DNA from 3 places in the Promicromonospora noduliphila genome. Region 3 is predicted to be linked to each of the others. Evidence: predicted binding sites of a transcription regulator. Region 3 holds the regulator's gene; each other region holds the start of a gene.
What was found. The regulator HrcA, encoded in region 3, represses chaperone genes, less so after heat shock. The targets are predictions, from matches to a motif close to TTNGCACTCGNNNNNNNCGAGTGCNAA.

Region 1 (5,339 bases), 950 kb from region 3:
GCTGGTGGTGCCGCAGGTGCTGGACGACTGAGTGTTTGCGCTGGTCGGGCTCGGGGATGGTTCGTGACTTGCGGTGGTCGGGTGCGGGGGCGGTTCGTGACTCGCGGTGGTCGGGTGCGGGGGCGGTCCGTGACTCGCGGTGGTCGGGCACGGGAACCGTCCGCGACTCGTGATGGTTCCGGCCGGCATCGAAGGTCCGCCTTGAGAACGGGATCTGGCATGGGTTTGACGCGAGACGCATGCCAGACCCCGTTTTCGCGGAGGACCTTCGTCGGGTGGTGGCTTGGGCGTGGGGCTTGCTGGGCGACAATGGTGTCGTGAGTGAGTCCGAGAGCACTGCGGTGTCGTCCGAGAGCACTGCGGTGTCTTCGAGCACGGCGTCGGAGGATGTGAGGGGCGGCCCGATTCGGGGCGGCGGCGCACCCCGGCGGCGGGGTCCTCGGCGGGCCGTGCGGCGGGGGAACGAGCGTGAGGTGGTACTCGGCGTGAGCGCCGACGAGCGCCCGGCCGGCTGGGGCGAGGGCGCCGACGGCGAGGCCGAACCCGACGCGGGCCACGGCTCCAACGACGAGCAGCTCCGGCAGGACGTCCCGCCGCACTGGGCCTGACCATCTGCTGGGCTGGGCTGAGCGCGTGTGGTCGGTAAAAGGTCAGGTGATCGGCAACTCGGAATGCCGATCACCTGACCTTTTACCGACCACACTGGTCCGCGGGGTGCTCCGCCGGCGCATATGGGGGTGCCAGGTGCGCCAGGCTGGCGTCGGGCCCTCGGGCTTACCGGCGTGGGCGCGGCGGGCCGCTCACACCAGGCGTGCCGGTGAGGGGCTGGGCGGGCGGGGCTAGTTGGACTGCGTGGGGGAGCTGGTCTGGGTGCGGAGCAGGTCGCGGATCTCGGTGAGCAGTGCGACCTCCGCCGCGAGCTCCTCGACGGTCTCCTCCTCGGGCGTCTTGCGCAGCTCCATGAGCTTCTTGACGGGGAGGATCACGAAGAAGTAGATCGCCGACGCGATCAGCAGGAACATGATCAGGCCCTGGATGAACAGGCCGATCGGGAACTCGGTGGACTCGCCGCGCCAGTTCGGGATGCTGAACGCGATACCGGAGAAGTCGGGGGCGCCGACGAGCCACCCGATGAGCGGCATGATGAAGCCGTCGACGAGGCCGCTGATGACCCCGGAGAAGGCAGCGCCGATGACGACGGCGACGGCCAGGTCGAGCACGTTGCCGCGCGTGATGAACTCCTTGAAACCCTGAAGCATTCTGTTTCCCCTGCTGTTGTTCACGAATGATCTCGGGCCGCCGGGATCGGCCCGGTCATGGATTCTCCGGTTTGTTCGGAGATTCCGCACCTCGAACGGCACATTCCGCCGAATTACGGCGCCGTTTGGCCCCACTATGCCCGATGCCGCAGGCCGCCGGAAGAAGGTCCGGCCTCGGCCCACGGCACCAGCCGCCGCTCCTACAGCACCGGCACTGCTCCCCTACGCTCCAGGACTGCCGCCCCCGCTCCAGGACTGCCGCTCGTTGCACCGGCACCGCCGTCACCGATCCCAGGGACTGCCGCTCGGGGCACCGGCACTGCCGTCACCGATCCCAGCACTGCCCGCCTATGGCACTAGTACCGCCGTCACCGATCCCCAGCCCGAGACCGCCGACAGTTTCGGGGCGTCCTGTGGGGTCACGGCGACCAAGGTGACGGGCCGGTCCGCCTCCGACGCCGGACCGAGCAGCCCGCCGGTCGCCTCCGGCTCGCGCCCGGCGGGGACGGGCAGCACCAGCGCGTCGCGGGCCAGGTACTGCGGTGCGGTCGCCGGCTCGCTGCCCGACGTCGTCCCCGCGAGCAGGTCCACGCGGTCGCCGGGACGCAGGAGGGCGGCCACGGCGTCGTCGGACAGGCGGACCGGGACCACTACCGTGCCGCGCGGGGCGGCGGCGGAGACGCCGTCGTCCGAGACGAGGGCCGTGTGCAGGGGTGCGCCCGCCGGGAGCCCGACCACGGCCGCGCGGCCCAGCAGGCCGCGCACCGTATGTACGGCACCGGGCGGGGCGACGTCGGTGGCCACGGAGCGGACGACGACGTCTTCCCTGCTCAGCGGGGTTCCGGCCGCGACGGGGCGGGCCGTGACCGCGACGTCGACGGTCGGGGGTGGCGGCGGGCGCAGGAGGTGCACCGTCAGGGCGACGGCGAGGCCGAACGCGGCGGCCGCGAGGGCGAAACGCCAGCGCCACAGGATGCGCCGCACCTTGCGAACTGTGGCCGGACCGAGCAGGCCCGGACGGTGACCTAGGCGCTGCCGGCCCGGACGGGGCGGGTCGAGGCGCTGCCGGTTCGGGCCTAGTTGCCGGCTCGCGTCCAGTTGCTGACTTGCGTCCAGTTGCCGGCTCGGGTCCATCGGGGAGCTGGTGAGCCCTGCGCGTCGCTCGTCGTGCGCGATCCCGGCAATCGGGACGGGCGGTGGGCCGCCGAGCGGCATCTGCGAACCGGAGTCCCGTGGTGAACCGTGACGTACGGCCGGTTCAGCGAGCGTGTCGAGAAGTCCCATGACCGCGACGTTAGGCGGCCGAGCCCGGAGCCTGGTGCCGCCGTCGGCCAGGCTGTGCACAACCCCGGGAAAGTGATGCCTGTGGTCGCGCTCGGATCCCCGGGAACTGGTCGGGAGCGACCGCGGACCGGTCGCGAATCTTCTGGAGGGGACACCTTGGATCCAGGATGCATCGCACGACCTGGATCCAGGATGTACCCCGCGAAGTCGGCACGTGGCATCGAAGTCGGCCATTCGCATCGAGATCGGTACAGCCCTGGACCGATCTCGATGCGGACTGCCGACCTCGGCGCCCTGGCCGTCGTGGACTGCCGATCTCGGCGTACGGATCCGTGAGAATTGCCGACTTCAGCGCACGGACCGCTGCAGACTGCCGATCTCGGCTCCCAGCCGTCGCGGACCGCCGATTTCGGCGCCCTGACCGTCGCGGACTGCCGACCTCAGCGCCCCAGCCGTCGTGGACTGCCGATCTCGGCGCACGGACCGCTGCGAAACTGCCGATCTCGGCAGGTCTGGCGGTCCAAGAGTTGCCCTGCCCAGCGCGCCACGGCACGCCAGGGAGCGAGATCCTCAGGCCGAGGCGGCCTTCGCCGAGCTGGAACCGCTCGACGAGGAGCCCGACGAGCCAGAAGAGCTCGAAGACGACGAAGAACCACCCGACGACGAGCCCGAAGACCCGTTCGACGAGCTCGACGACGACCCCGACGCCCCAGCCTTCACCGTGCTGCTCGTCGACGTGCTTCGCGAGTCGGTGCGGTAGAAGCCGGAACCCTTGAAGGTGACGCCCACCGAGCTGAACACCTTTCGCAGGCGGCCCTGGCACTCGGGGCAGACGGTCAGCGACTCGTCACTGAACTCCTGGTGGATGTCGAACGCGTGGCCGCAGTCGGCACACCGGTACGCGTAGGTGGGCACGTGCACTCCTCTGGGACGTCAGGCGGACCTGGGGCATCGCGCGCTCACCGGGACCGGGCCTGGCACTCGGGGTTTCCGAGTGCCAATAGTAACGGTCAACAGGCTGGGGATAGTCCCAGGATCTCCCGATCCCGTTCACCCGAGCGCGTTCACGGAAGCCCAGGGGCGGGCGGTAGTCTCCACTGCGTGTCCGCGACCACTTCCGCCGAGCCCGTAGAGCCCGCCGAGACAGCCTCCTCCGACGGTGCGGGGCCCGCCAAGCCTCGTCGGCGTCGGACCCGTACCTCCCGCGTCCGCCAGTTCCTGGTCGGCACGGCGGTCGTCCTGGTTCTGGCGCTGGTCGCCGCGACGACCTTCGGCTGGCTCACCGCCCGCCGTCCGCTCCCTGAGCACTCGGGGGAGGTGCAGGTCGAGGGCCTCGGCGCGGACGTGCGCGTCAGCCGCGACGCCCAGGGCGTGCCGCAGATCTATGCCGACTCGGCCGAGGACCTGTTCCGCGCGCAGGGCTACGTGCACGCGCAGGACCGCTTCTTCGAGATGGACTACCGCCGCCACGTGACCGCAGGCCGGCTGGCCGAGCTCGTTGGCAACAACGCCGACGCGATCTCGGCCGACATGGTCATCCGCACCTTCGGCTGGCGGCACGTCGCGGAGGAGGAGTTCAACATCCTCGACGACACCACCCGGCAGTACCTCCAGGCGTACGCGGACGGCGTGAACGCCTACCTCGCGGACCGCAGCCCCGCAGAGACGGCGGTGGAGTACACGGTGCTCGACGTCAGCGTCGAGGTGAACGAGCCCGAGCCGTGGGATCCCATCGACTCGCTCGCCTGGCTCAAGGCCATGGCCTGGGACCTGCGCAGCAACTACGAGGACGAGCTCGACCGGGCGCTCGCCTTCAGCACCATCGGCGACGCCGCGCGGGTCGCGGAGCTGTTCCCCGCGTACTCGGGCACCGGCAACGCGACGATCCTCGATCCCACCGAGGCGGGCGCCACGGCGACGACGCCGACCACCCAGGGCGCCCAGACGACGTCGGCCACGGTTGACCCGGCCACGGAAGACCAGGCCACGGCGGACCCGGCCACGGCGGACCTGTACAAGAACCCGGACCTCGCCGCCGCCGTCGAGGCGGCGCAACAGGCGCTCGACGCCGTGCCGGTGCAGATCGCGCGCGGCGAGGGCACCGGCTCGAACTCATGGGCGGTGTCGGGCCAGTACACGGAGTCGGGCCAGCCGCTGCTGGCCAACGACCCGCACCTCGACCTCGCCGCCCCCGGCATCTGGGCGCAGGTGGGCCTGCACTGCAACCAGGTGAGCGCCGAGTGCCCCTTCGACGTGTCCGGGTTCTCGTTCTCCGGGTTCCCCGGCGTGATCATCGGGCACAACGCCGACATCTCCTGGGGCCTGACCAACATGGGCGCCGACGTCACCGACTTCTTCATCGAGCGCGTCCGCAACGACACCTACCTGCGGGGCGAGGACCAGTGGGTCCCGATGGAGAAGGAGACGGAGGTGATCCGGGTCGACGGCGGCAGCCCGATCGACCTGGAGGTCCGGCGGACCGTGCACGGCCCGATCATCTCGTCCGTCATGGAGGAGGCCGCGATGGAGGCGGTGCGCGACTCGCCCACCGAGACCGGCACCGCGCTGGGCCAGTACGAGATCTCGCTGCAGTGGACCGCGCTGGAGCCCGGCCGCACGGCCGACGCCGTGTTCGAGATGAACCGCGCGAGGAACGCGCAGGACATGAAGGCGGCCGCCGCGAAGTTCGAGGTCCCCGCGCAGAACATCGTGTTCGCCACGACCGACGGGCACATCGGCTACCAGGCGCCGGGCAAGATCCCGGTGCGCGCCAACGTGCCGGGCGCGGTGGAGTCC
Region 2 (5,339 bases), 1.0 Mb from region 3:
TGGGTGTGCACCGTGCACCGCGCAGCGGTTGGAGCTCGGCCTGGCCGTTCCTGCTGGTTGCCGTCGTCTGCGCCGCCGTGGCGTGGGGCGGCATCACGCTTCTCTCCGGCGGAGACGACGATCCGGCAGAGGCGTCGGGTAACGGGTCCCCTTCGGCGTCGGCCTCGGCTCCTGCGTCGCCGAGCGCTTCTGCACCCGCGTCGCCGAGCGCGTCTCCCTCGGCCCCTGAGGAGGCGTCATATCCGGGCGACCCGAATCTCGCGAACCTGACCGACACTGTGATCGGGATCTACAACGACGGGGCCGGCGACGGAATGGCCAAAGTCGCGCAGACGAATCTCCAGGCGGCCGGTTTCACAGGCGAGATGCACCCACTCACCATCGGTGATGATCCAACGGGGCCGCAGCCGGGTGCGTACGCGCAGAACACCGTCCTGTACGGACCGGACCGGGCTGACACGGCGACGGCGATCGCGCAGGCCCTCGGTGTCACTGCCGCAAACGTACAGGAGTCACAGGACGTCGCGAACCATGCGACAGAAGGTGTCTGGGTGATCCTGACCACGCCGCCCGCCGGTTGATTGAATCGGAGCTGAAGAGCCGGGTTCTCGCCCGAGTTTCGCCCTATGTAACGCTTGACCGATTTGTCCGAGTCGACACAGACTCGTGGTGAGGGCGTTCGCATGAGCGCCCCCTGGTGGCGCGAGGTGTTGTATTGCCTGGCGCTTGTCACGAGGGAGTTGTTGATGATCGGGAGCTTCAAGCGGTATCTGGCGGCGGCGGTCGCTTCGATCACGCTACTGGTGGGTGGAGCGCTGGCGGCTGCGCCGGCCCAGGCGGAGGTCGTTGACGCCGGCGTAACGGCCGTCTACTACTGCAACACGGCGTCAGGGGGCATCGAAGGGATGCCGCTGTACATCCCGTCTGGGGCGCCATCCGGCACCAACCAGTGCTACCAGAACGGTGATCACTACACTTACGCTGCGACTCGGGCAATCCAGCTCACGTACAACCAGTGCTATGCGAGCAGGTACCCGGGAGGGCTGCCGAGCGGTGCGACCAACCTGGTACGGGATGGGGTGTACGGGAACGAGACCGCAGGTGCGGTGCGAAACATCCAGCGTTACCACAGCCTGACGGTCGATGGTCTCTACGGCCCCGCTACCGCCAGCAGGACGAGGTTCTTCGGCGGCGACAGCGGCAGCTGCCAAGTCGTGGGTGACATCTAGACATCTAACCGCACCCGGTCGAGGTGATGGCTGAGGCTAGGCGTTGACGCCCGGGGAGGTTCTTGACGCGGGCGTCAACGCTACTTCTTGTGGCGCATGTTTGCGTTCTGTTCGATGCACACGGCGGTTTCACGTGCTCGTCGTCACGGCGAAAGTAGGGGTCGGCTGGTCTAGTCAAGCCGTACCACCAGGTGGATATCCACCTGCACGAGTCGTTGTTTAGGCCTCTGACCTGGGCGTTCGCCGACCGCTGAATGCCACATAGCGGGCATTAAGGGTTCCCTGGTGTGAGCCGGACCACTAGGCTCGAACCACCACGGGTCGACCGAGTGGCCCGTGCAGAGGTACAAGGAGAACTACGCATGGCCCAGGGCACCGTCAAGTGGTTCAACGCCGAGAAGGGGTATGGGTTTATTACCCCGACTGCCGGCGGCCAGGACCTTTTTGTTCACTACAGTGCGATCCAGACCGACGGTTACCGGTCCCTCGATGAGGGTCAGGAAGTCGAGTACGAGGTGGGGCAGGGGCAGAAGGGTCCGCAGGCAGAGCAGGTTCGCCCGCTCTGATCGATGGGACGACGGGTGGGAAGGGCCCGCCCGTCGCCCGCGCCCCCCGAGGATGCCGGGACCCAGACCCTGGCGTCCGATCTGCACGGTCGATGACGACCGGTGTCGGCCGACGACGTCCGACGCCCACGACTTCGGTGCTCGCCATGCGCGACGCGCAGCCGCCCCGTACCGCGGCTGCTCGTTCGTCTCTCCCCCAGGGACACGCCAGGTGCCGGGCAGCATGATTCGATGAGGGGGTGACCCTCCTCGACGCGGTGGTGGTGGGCTCCGGGCCGAACGGCCTGGCAGCCGCGGTGACGCTCGCCCGGGCGGGCCTGGGAGTCCAGGTCCTGGAGGCCCAGCCGACGGTCGGCGGTGGTGCGCGCACCCTGCCGGTTCCCGAGCTCGACGACGACCTGGTCTTCGACCTGTGCTCCGCCGTGCACCCCATGGCCTGGGCGTCGCCCTTCTTCCGGGCCTTCGACCTCCCGGCGCACGGCGTCGAGCTCGTCGCGCCAGACATCGCCTACGCCCAGCCGTTCCACGACGGCCGCGCCGCCCTCGCCTTCCGCGACCTAGAGCTGACCGCCGACCGCCTCGGGCCGGACGGCGCCGCCTGGCGCGACCTGATCGGCCCGCTCGCCGCCGACTGGCGCCAGGTGACCGCGCTCGCCCTGGGGGACAAGCGGACCGTGCGCGGGATGCTGGAAGGTGCCGGCAGCCCGGGGCGCCGCGCGCGGCCGGCGTCGGGGCTCACGGCGGCGGTCCGGCCAGGCCTGAGGTTCGCCAGGGCGCTCGTCGAGCAGGGCGGCCCGCGCTGGGACCGCCGGTTCCGCACCGAGGCGGCCAAGGCGCTGCTCACCGGCGTCGCCGCCCACAACATCACGCCCCTCCCGTCGCTCGCGGGGGCTGGCACCGCCCTGCTCCTCGCCGCCCTCGCGCACGCCGACGGCGGCTGGGCCATCCCGGTGGGCGGCTCGCAGGCCATCACGAACGCCTTGGTCAGCGACCTGACGGCGCACGGGGGCACCATCGAGACCGGCCGCAGGGTCGAGACCTGGTCCGACCTCCCGCCCGCCCGCGCGGTCCTCTTCGACACCACGCCCAGCACCCTGCTCCGGATCGCGCACGACCGGATCGGCCCGGTGCGCCGCGCGCTGCTGAGCAGGTTCCGGCACGGGAACGGCGTGGCCAAGGTCGACTTCGTCCTGTCCGGCCCGGTGCCCTGGAAGGTGCCAGAGGTCGGGGGCGCTGCGACCGTGCACGTCGGCGGCACGCGCGCCGAGATGGTGGTGGCGGAGGACGCCGTCGGGCACGGGCTGCACGCCGACCGGCCGATGGTGCTGCTCAGCGACCCGGGCGTCGCCGACCCCCGGCGCGTGCGCGGTACGGCGCGGCCCCTGTGGACCTACGCGCACGTGCCGGCCGGCTCGACGCAGGACGTCACGGAGACGGTCACGCGGCAGATCGAGCGCTTCGCGCCCGGGTTCCGCGACGTCGTCGTCGGCTCGCGGTGCATACCCGCCGCGCGCCTGGAGGAGCACAACCAGAACTACCGGGGCGGGGACATCTCCGCGGGGGCCGCCGCCACGATGTGGCAGATGATCGCGCGGCCCACCATGGCGCCCGACCCCTACCAGGTCGCCGAGGGGGTGTACCTCTGCTCCGCGTCGACGCCGCCAGGGCCCGGGGTGCACGGCATGGGCGGCTGGCATGCCGCGCGCCGGGCGCTGCTGCGCGAGTTCGACGTCCGGCACCTGCCCGGCCTGGCGCCGGGGTAGGCGCTGGGCGGCGTGCCCGGCTCGGCGCCGGGGACCTGCCGGCTGGCGCCGGGCGACCTGCCCGGGGCTTGGTGGCGGGCATCGGGCGACCCGCTCGCATCGCCGCACGGGAAAGGCCGGGGCGGCGTTCGCCCGCGGTGTACGCGCCTTGCACTCTCCTGGTCCGAGTGCCAATAATGTCTTAGCACTCTCCGTTCGAGAGTGACAGCAGGGTCGAATGGTGAGGCCTCCTGTCGCGGCGAGACATGATCGCCGGGGTCGGAGGCCGTCCGTCGCGGGCACCGGCCGGCCCGGACAACGCCACCAGCGGAGGATTCATCCCCATGGCCAAGATCATCGCTTTCGACGAGGAAGCTCGTCGGAGCATGGAGCGCGGGCTCAACCAGCTCGCCGACACGGTGAAGGTCACGCTCGGCCCCAAGGGTCGCAACGTCGTTCTGGACAAGAAGTGGGGCGCCCCCACGATCACCAACGACGGTGTCTCCATCGCCAAGGAGATCGAGCTCGACGACCCGTACGAGAAGATCGGTGCGGAGCTCGTCAAGGAGGTCGCCAAGAAGACGGACGACGTCGCGGGTGACGGCACCACCACCGCCACCGTGCTCGCCCAGGCGCTCGTCAAGGAGGGCCTGCGCGTCGTTGCCGCCGGTGCCAACCCGATCGCCGTCAAGCGCGGCATCGAGAAGGCCACCGAGGCGGTCACCGAGCAGCTCCTGAACGCTGCCAAGGAGATCGAGACCAAGGAAGAGATCGCTGCCACGGCCGCCATCTCGGCCGGCGACCCGGCGATCGGCGAGCTCATCGCCGAGGCCCTCGACAAGGTGGGCAAGGAAGGCGTCATCACCGTCGAGGAGTCGAACACCTTCGGCCTCGAGCTCGAGCTCACCGAGGGCATGCGCTTCGACAAGGGCTTCCTCGCCCGGTACTTCGAGACGGACCCCGAGCGCCAGGAGGCCGTGCTCGAGGACCCGTACGTCCTGATCGTCGAGTCGAAGATCTCGAACGTCAAGGACATGCTGCCGCTGCTCGACCAGGTCATGAAGTCGGGCAAGTCGCTCCTCATCATCGCCGAGGACGTCGAGGGCGAGGCCCTGGCGACCCTGGTGCTGAACAAGATCCGTGGCACCTTCAAGTCCGTCGCCGTCAAGGCCCCGGGCTTCGGCGACCGCCGCAAGGCCATGCTGCAGGACATCGCGATCCTGACCGGCGGCCAGGTCATCACCGAGACGGTGGGCCTCAAGCTGGAGAACGCCACGCTCGAGGAGCTGGGCCAGGCGCGCAAGGTCGTCGTCACCAAGGACGAGACCACCATCGTCGAGGGGGCCGGCGACGCCGACCTCATCGCCGGTCGCGTGAACCAGATCCGCGGCGAGATCGAGAAGTCGGACTCCGACTACGACCGCGAGAAGCTGCAGGAGCGCCTCGCCAAGCTGGCCGGCGGCGTGGCCGTCATCAAGGCCGGCGCGGCCACCGAGGTGGAGCTCAAGGAGCGCAAGCACCGCATCGAGGACGCCGTCCGCAACGCGAAGGCCGCCGTCGAGGAGGGCATCGTCGCCGGTGGTGGCGTGGCCCTCATCCAGGCCGGTGCCGTCGCGTTCTCGAAGCTCGACCTCGAGGGTGACGAGGCGACGGGTGCCTCGATCGTGCGTGCCGCGATCGACGCCCCGCTCAAGCAGATCGCCGTGAACGCCGGCCTCGAGGGTGGAGTCGTGGCGGAGAAGGTGCGCAACCTCCCCGCCGGTCAGGGCCTGAACGCCGCGACCGGTGCGTACGAGGACCTG
Region 3 (5,339 bases):
CAACCAGCGGCTCAGCGAGCGGCGCGCCGAGAAGGTGCTCGAGGAGCTGGCGGAGCTGGGCGTGGACCGCGACCGGCTCACGGCGAAGGGCTACGGGGAATCGGATCCGCTGGTCGTCCCGCGGACGTTCGCCGACCTGGAGAAGAACCGCCGCGTGGAGTTCGACGTCGTCGACTGACGCCCGAACCGCACGATGAAGGTTCTCGGGGGCACCGAACCGCAAGTTCCTCACCCCACCGCCGCCGAACCGCAAGTCGCGTGTCGATTCGGGCCCCGATCGACACGCGACTTGCGGCTGGGCGTCGGCGTACACCGATAGGTTGCGGTTCGGCGGCGACGTACACCGACAAGTTGCGGTTCGGCGTCCGCGTCACCGACAAGGCTGCGGTTCGAGGGACGAACCCTATTCCCAGCGGCCCAGGCGGTCGCTCAGCAGGGCTATCGCCACGGGCCCGGCCGTCGAGGTGCGCAGCACGTGCGGTCCCAGCCGCGCGGTGACCGCGCCGGCGTCCGTGAGCAGGGCGACCTCGGCCTCGGAGATCCCGCCCTCTGGTCCGACGACGACGAGCACGTGGCCGGCGTCGGGCAGCGGCACCGTCGCGAGGGCCGCCGTCGCCTCCTCATGCAGCACGACCGTCGTGCCGCCCGCCCCGACCACCTCGCGCGCCCGGGCCGCGAGCTGCTTGGTCGTGAGCGGCAGCTCGACGTCGGGGATGCGCGCCCGGCGGGCCTGCTTCGTCGCGGCCCGCACGGTGCTGACCCAGCGCGCCCGCGACTTCGCCGCCCGGTCCCCGCGCCAGACGACCACCGACCGCTCGGCCTGCCACGGGATGATCGCGTCCACGCCGGTCTCGGTGGCCGCCTCGATCGCGAGCTCGTCGCGGTCGCCCTTGGCGAGGGCCTGGACGAGCGTCACGACGACGGCGGGCGCCGGCTCGACCTCCACGTCCTCGACACGCAAGTGCACCTGAGCGCCGTCGACCGACTCGACGACCGTGCGCAGGCGGAAGCCCGCGCCGTCGACGACGTCGATCCGCTCGCCGGGGCCGCGCCGCTGGACGACGCCGGCGTGCCGGCCCTCCGCGCCGTCGAGCACGTACACGGACCCCGCCGCGTACCCGGACAGCGGATGGGCGCTGGACGCCTCCGCGAGAAAGACTGGCGCGCTCATCGGTGGGCGGTCAGCGCCCGCTGAGCTTGTCGCGCAGGCGCGAGAACACGCCCCCGTGGACCGAGGCGAGCCGCGGCTCCGGCCGCTCCTCGCCCCGCAGGGCGGCGAGCTGCTGCATCAGCGCCGTCTGCGCCTCGTCGAGGCCGGTGGGCACCTGGACCTCGATGTGCACGTTGAGGTCGCCGCGCCCCGCGGAGTGCAGGTGCCCCACGCCGAGGCCCTTGAGCGTGATGACCTGGCCGGGCTGTGTGCCGGGGCGCAGGTCGATCTCCTGGAGCCCGTCCAGCGTGTCGAGCTCGAGGACGGTGCCGAGCGCCGCGGCCGTCATCGGCACCTGGAGGGTGCAGTGCAGCTCGTCGCCGCGGCGCACGAACGTGTCGTGCGCGCGCTCCCGGATCTCGACGTACAGGTCCCCGGCGGGGCCGCCGCCGGGGCCCACCTCGCCCTGCGCGGAGAGCTTGATGCGGGTGCCGGTGTCGACGCCGGCGGGCACGTTCACCGAGATGGTGCGGCGCGAGCGCACGCGGCCCTCGCCGGAGCAGTCGGTGCACGGCTCGGGGATCACGGTGCCGAAGCCGCCGCAGGCCGAGCACGGCTGGTTGGTCATGACCTGGCCGAGGAACGAGCGCGCGACCCGCTGCACGGAGCCCCGGCCCTGACAGACGTCGCAGGTGCGGGCCGACGTGCCCGGCCGTGCGCCGTCGCCGCCGCAGGTGTTGCACACCACGGCGGTGTCGACCTGGATCTCCCGCTTGGCGCCGAAGACCGCCTCGGACAGCTCCAGGTCGAGCCGCACGAGCGCGTCGTTGCCGCGCCGCGCGCGCGGGACCGGGCCGGTGGGCTGCCCGCCGCCGAAGAAGGTCTCGAAGATGTCCTGGAACCCGAAGCCCGCGCCGAACCCGCCGCCCGCGCCGCCGCCGGGCGAGGTGGGGTCGACGCCCATGTCGTACTGCTGGCGCTTGTCGGGGTTGGACAGCACCTCGTACGCGCGCGCGACGTCCTTGAACCGGTCCCCGCCCGCCTCGCCGGCCACGTCCGGGTGCAGCTCGCGAGCCAGCTTGCGGTATGCCTTCTTGATCTGCTCGGGTGAGGCGTCGCGCGGAACACCGAGAATCTCGTAGTAGTCGGTCACAGGTCTCTCTTCGCGGGGAGGTGTGTGGGGAATGGTTCGTGGGCGGGGGAAGTCAGCTCGGCAGCACCCGCGACAGGTAGCGCGCCACGGCACGCACCGCGGCGATGGTGCCCGGGTAGTCCATGCGGGTGGGGCCGATCGAGCTCAGGATGGCCACAGAGTCGCCGTCGGACGAGCCGTAGCCGGACGTGACGACGGAGGTCTCCGCCAGGCCCGCCAGCCGGTTCTCGTGGCCGATGCTCACCGTCACGCCGGCGTCGTCGGTCATCTCGGTGAGGAGGCCGAGCAGGACCACCTGCTCCTCCAGCGCCTCGAGCACGGGCCGCAGGCCCTGCTCGAACCGCATGCCGGACCGCGCGAGGTTGGCCTGGCCGGTCAGCACGATCCGCTCCTCGCTCTCCTCCGCGAGCGCGGTCGTGACGACCTCGGCCACCGCGGCCGCCAGGGGCTTGTGCTCCTCCGGCATGGCCGCTGCGACCTGGGCGAACGAGTCGCCGATCTCGGTGAGGCGGCGGCCGGCGGCCGCCGCGTTGAGGCGGGCGCGCAGCTCGCCGAGCGTGCCGTCGTCCAGGTCGACCGGCACGTCGAGGAACCGCTGCTCCACCCGCCCCGTGTCGGTGATGACGACAACGAGGAGCCGCCCCTCCGCCGTCGGCACGAGCTCCAGGTGCCGCAGGCCGGACCGGCGCAGCGAGGGGTACTGCACCACGGCGACCTGGCCCGTGAGCTGGGCGATGAGCCGCCCGGCGCGCGCCACGACGTCGTCGAGGTCGACGGCCTCGGACAGGAACGTCTCGATCGCCCGCCGCTGCGGCGCGCTCAGCGGGCGCACCTCGGCGAGCTGGTCCACGAACAGGCGGTAGCCCTTGTCGGTGGGGATGCGCCCCGCCGACGTGTGCGGCTGGGCGATGAGCCCGGCCTCCTCGAGGGCCGCCATGTCGTTGCGGACGGTGGCAGGGGAGACGCCGAGCCGGTGCCGCTCCGTGAGTATGCGCGACCCGACGGGTTCGCGTGTCCGGACGTAGTCCTCCACGATCGCCCGCAGGACATCGAGCCTTCGTTCCTCGCTCACCGCGCTCACCTCCGTCCCCAGGTTGAACGTCCGGGACGTGCACCCGGGTTCCGGCCGTTCACCGACACTGCCTCCAGCACTCTCGCCGACCGAGTGCCAATCCTACGCGGCACACGCGAGCGGCCAACCCCCCGACCCGCCGCGCGCACGGTCCCGGGGTGCCGGACCCGCAGGTCAGCCCCGTGACCCGTGGTTGTGACACGTTCGCGAAGGGCTGAGCCGACGGGCCTGACAACTGTCCCGCCGACCGGCGCTTAGGGCAATGCCTTAGGTACCTCGGACCCGCCGGTCGGACCGGCAGCCAAAGATGCGGCGACCGCCCGATCCGCGCGGGGTACCTCACGCACGAGGGTGGAACCACCGCCGGCGAGGGGCCGGCCGCACCCAGGAGGCACCACGATGTTCGGCTTTTCGGACTACGCCGAGTACCGCAGGAACGAGCAGGAGCTCGACCGCCGGACGGAGCAGACCCGCCGGGCGCGCGAGCAGCAGGAGACCGCCCGGCGCCAGGAGGCCGCACGGCACGCCGCCGAGCGCGCCGCACGCGCCAAGGCGGCCGACGCCGTCCGGCCGCGCATCGCCTGAGCCGCGCCGGAACGGCCGTGGCGAACAGCGAACCGGTACCAGGACCGGCACCAGGACCGGCATGGGACGATGAGCCCATGCCGGTCCCCCGCGCCCGCCTCGTGGGCCGAGCCCGTGAGCTCGGCGAGCTCATGGCCGCCCTCGACGACGTCCGCTCGGGCGCCGGCCGCACCATCGTGATCGCCGGCGAGGCCGGCATCGGCAAGACGCGTCTGGTCGACGAGCTGACGTCCCGGGCGGACGGCGTGCTGGTCCTGGCCGGGCAGTGCGCCGACTCCGGCTCGGGACCCGTGCCGTACGCCGCGACGGCCGGCCTGCTCGCCGGGATCGTGGCGACGCTCGGCCCCGACGCCACGGTCGAGGCCGCCGGCCCGGCGGCCGCCGCCCTGTCCGCGGTCACGCCGCAGCTCGTGGCCCCCTCGCCCGACGCGGGCGCCGACCGCCTCCCCGAGGTCCTCACCGACCTGCTCGCCCGCACCGCCGCCGACCGTCCGGTCGTCGCCGTCGTCGAGGACCTGCACTGGTCCGACGACGTCACGCGGGCCCTGGCCGTGCGCCTCGCGCGCGCCGCGCTGCCCGGCCTGCTCCTGGTCCTGACCTACCGCAGCGACGACGTCGACCGCAGCCATCCCCTCCGGGCCGTGGCGGCGGAGCTCGACCGCGCACGGCTGGCCACCCGGCTCGACCTGCGCCGGCTCGGCCCGGAGGAGGTCCGCGAGATGGCGCGGGACCTGCTGCTCGCGGAGTCCTCCGGGCCGGCGGCCCCCGGCCTCGCCGGGCTCGGCCCCGCCGACGAGCTCGCCGACGACATCGCCGATCTGGCCGAGCGCAGCGAGGGCGTCCCGTTCTACGTGGAGGAGCTGGTCGGCTTCCTCGGCACCGACCTGCCGGACTCCCTGCGCGACATCCTCCTGCTGCGCTACTGGAACCTGAGCCGTGCGGCGCAGGCGCTGTGCCGCGTCGTCGCGGCGGCGGGCCCGCGGGTGTGGCACGACGTGCTGGACGACGTCCTGGCCGACGACGCCTCGGGCGCGCGCCCCGGCGTCGGCGCGGAGCCGGAGGAGACGGCGCGCGAGGCGGTGGACGCGCAGGTGCTGGTCACCACCGACGTCGGGTACGCGTTCCGGCACGCGCTCGTGCAGGAGGCCGTGTACGCGGAGCTGCTGCCCGGCGAGCGCAGGCGGCTGCACGCCGCGTACGCCCGCGCGCTCGAGACGGCGCTGACCACCCGCACCCGCTCGGTCGCCAAGCTGTCCCGCATCGCCGACCACTGGTGGCGCGCCGGTGTGCTGGACAAGGCCTTGGCCGCCGCCGTCGCCGGGCACGCGGCGGCGTCGACCGCGGCGGCGTCCACGGCCGTGACCCTGGGCGAGCGGGCG

Region 1: the regulator HrcA is predicted to act here: its motif matches at 3,518-3,544, upstream of AC0QU1_RS23635 (FmdB family zinc ribbon protein).
Region 2: the regulator HrcA is predicted to act here: its motif matches at 3,706-3,732, upstream of groL (chaperonin GroEL).

What each region holds. Positions count from the first base shown of each region.
Region 1 is NZ_CM167806.1:5,423,455-5,428,793, reverse strand. It holds gene AC0QU1_RS23655 (hypothetical protein) at 1-31, shown strand, start outside; gene AC0QU1_RS23650 (hypothetical protein) at 486-608, shown strand; gene mscL (large conductance mechanosensitive channel protein MscL) at 840-1,259, opposite strand; gene AC0QU1_RS23640 (RcpC/CpaB family pilus assembly protein) at 1,608-2,243, opposite strand; gene AC0QU1_RS23635 (FmdB family zinc ribbon protein) at 3,114-3,458, opposite strand; gene AC0QU1_RS23630 (penicillin acylase family protein) at 3,645-5,339, shown strand, end outside.
Region 2 is NZ_CM167806.1:5,516,703-5,522,041, reverse strand. It holds gene AC0QU1_RS24030 (LytR C-terminal domain-containing protein) at 1-581, shown strand, start outside; gene AC0QU1_RS24025 (peptidoglycan-binding domain-containing protein) at 684-1,229, shown strand; gene AC0QU1_RS24020 (cold-shock protein) at 1,592-1,795, shown strand; gene AC0QU1_RS24015 (phytoene desaturase family protein) at 2,035-3,558, shown strand; gene groL (chaperonin GroEL) at 3,882-5,339, shown strand, end outside.
Region 3 is NZ_CM167806.1:4,474,241-4,479,579, forward strand. It holds gene AC0QU1_RS19615 (OmpA family protein) at 1-178, shown strand, start outside; gene AC0QU1_RS19620 (16S rRNA (uracil(1498)-N(3))-methyltransferase) at 404-1,171, opposite strand; gene dnaJ (molecular chaperone DnaJ) at 1,182-2,303, opposite strand; gene hrcA (heat-inducible transcriptional repressor HrcA) at 2,356-3,375, opposite strand; gene AC0QU1_RS19635 (hypothetical protein) at 3,775-3,960, shown strand; gene AC0QU1_RS19640 (ATP-binding protein) at 4,038-5,339, shown strand, end outside.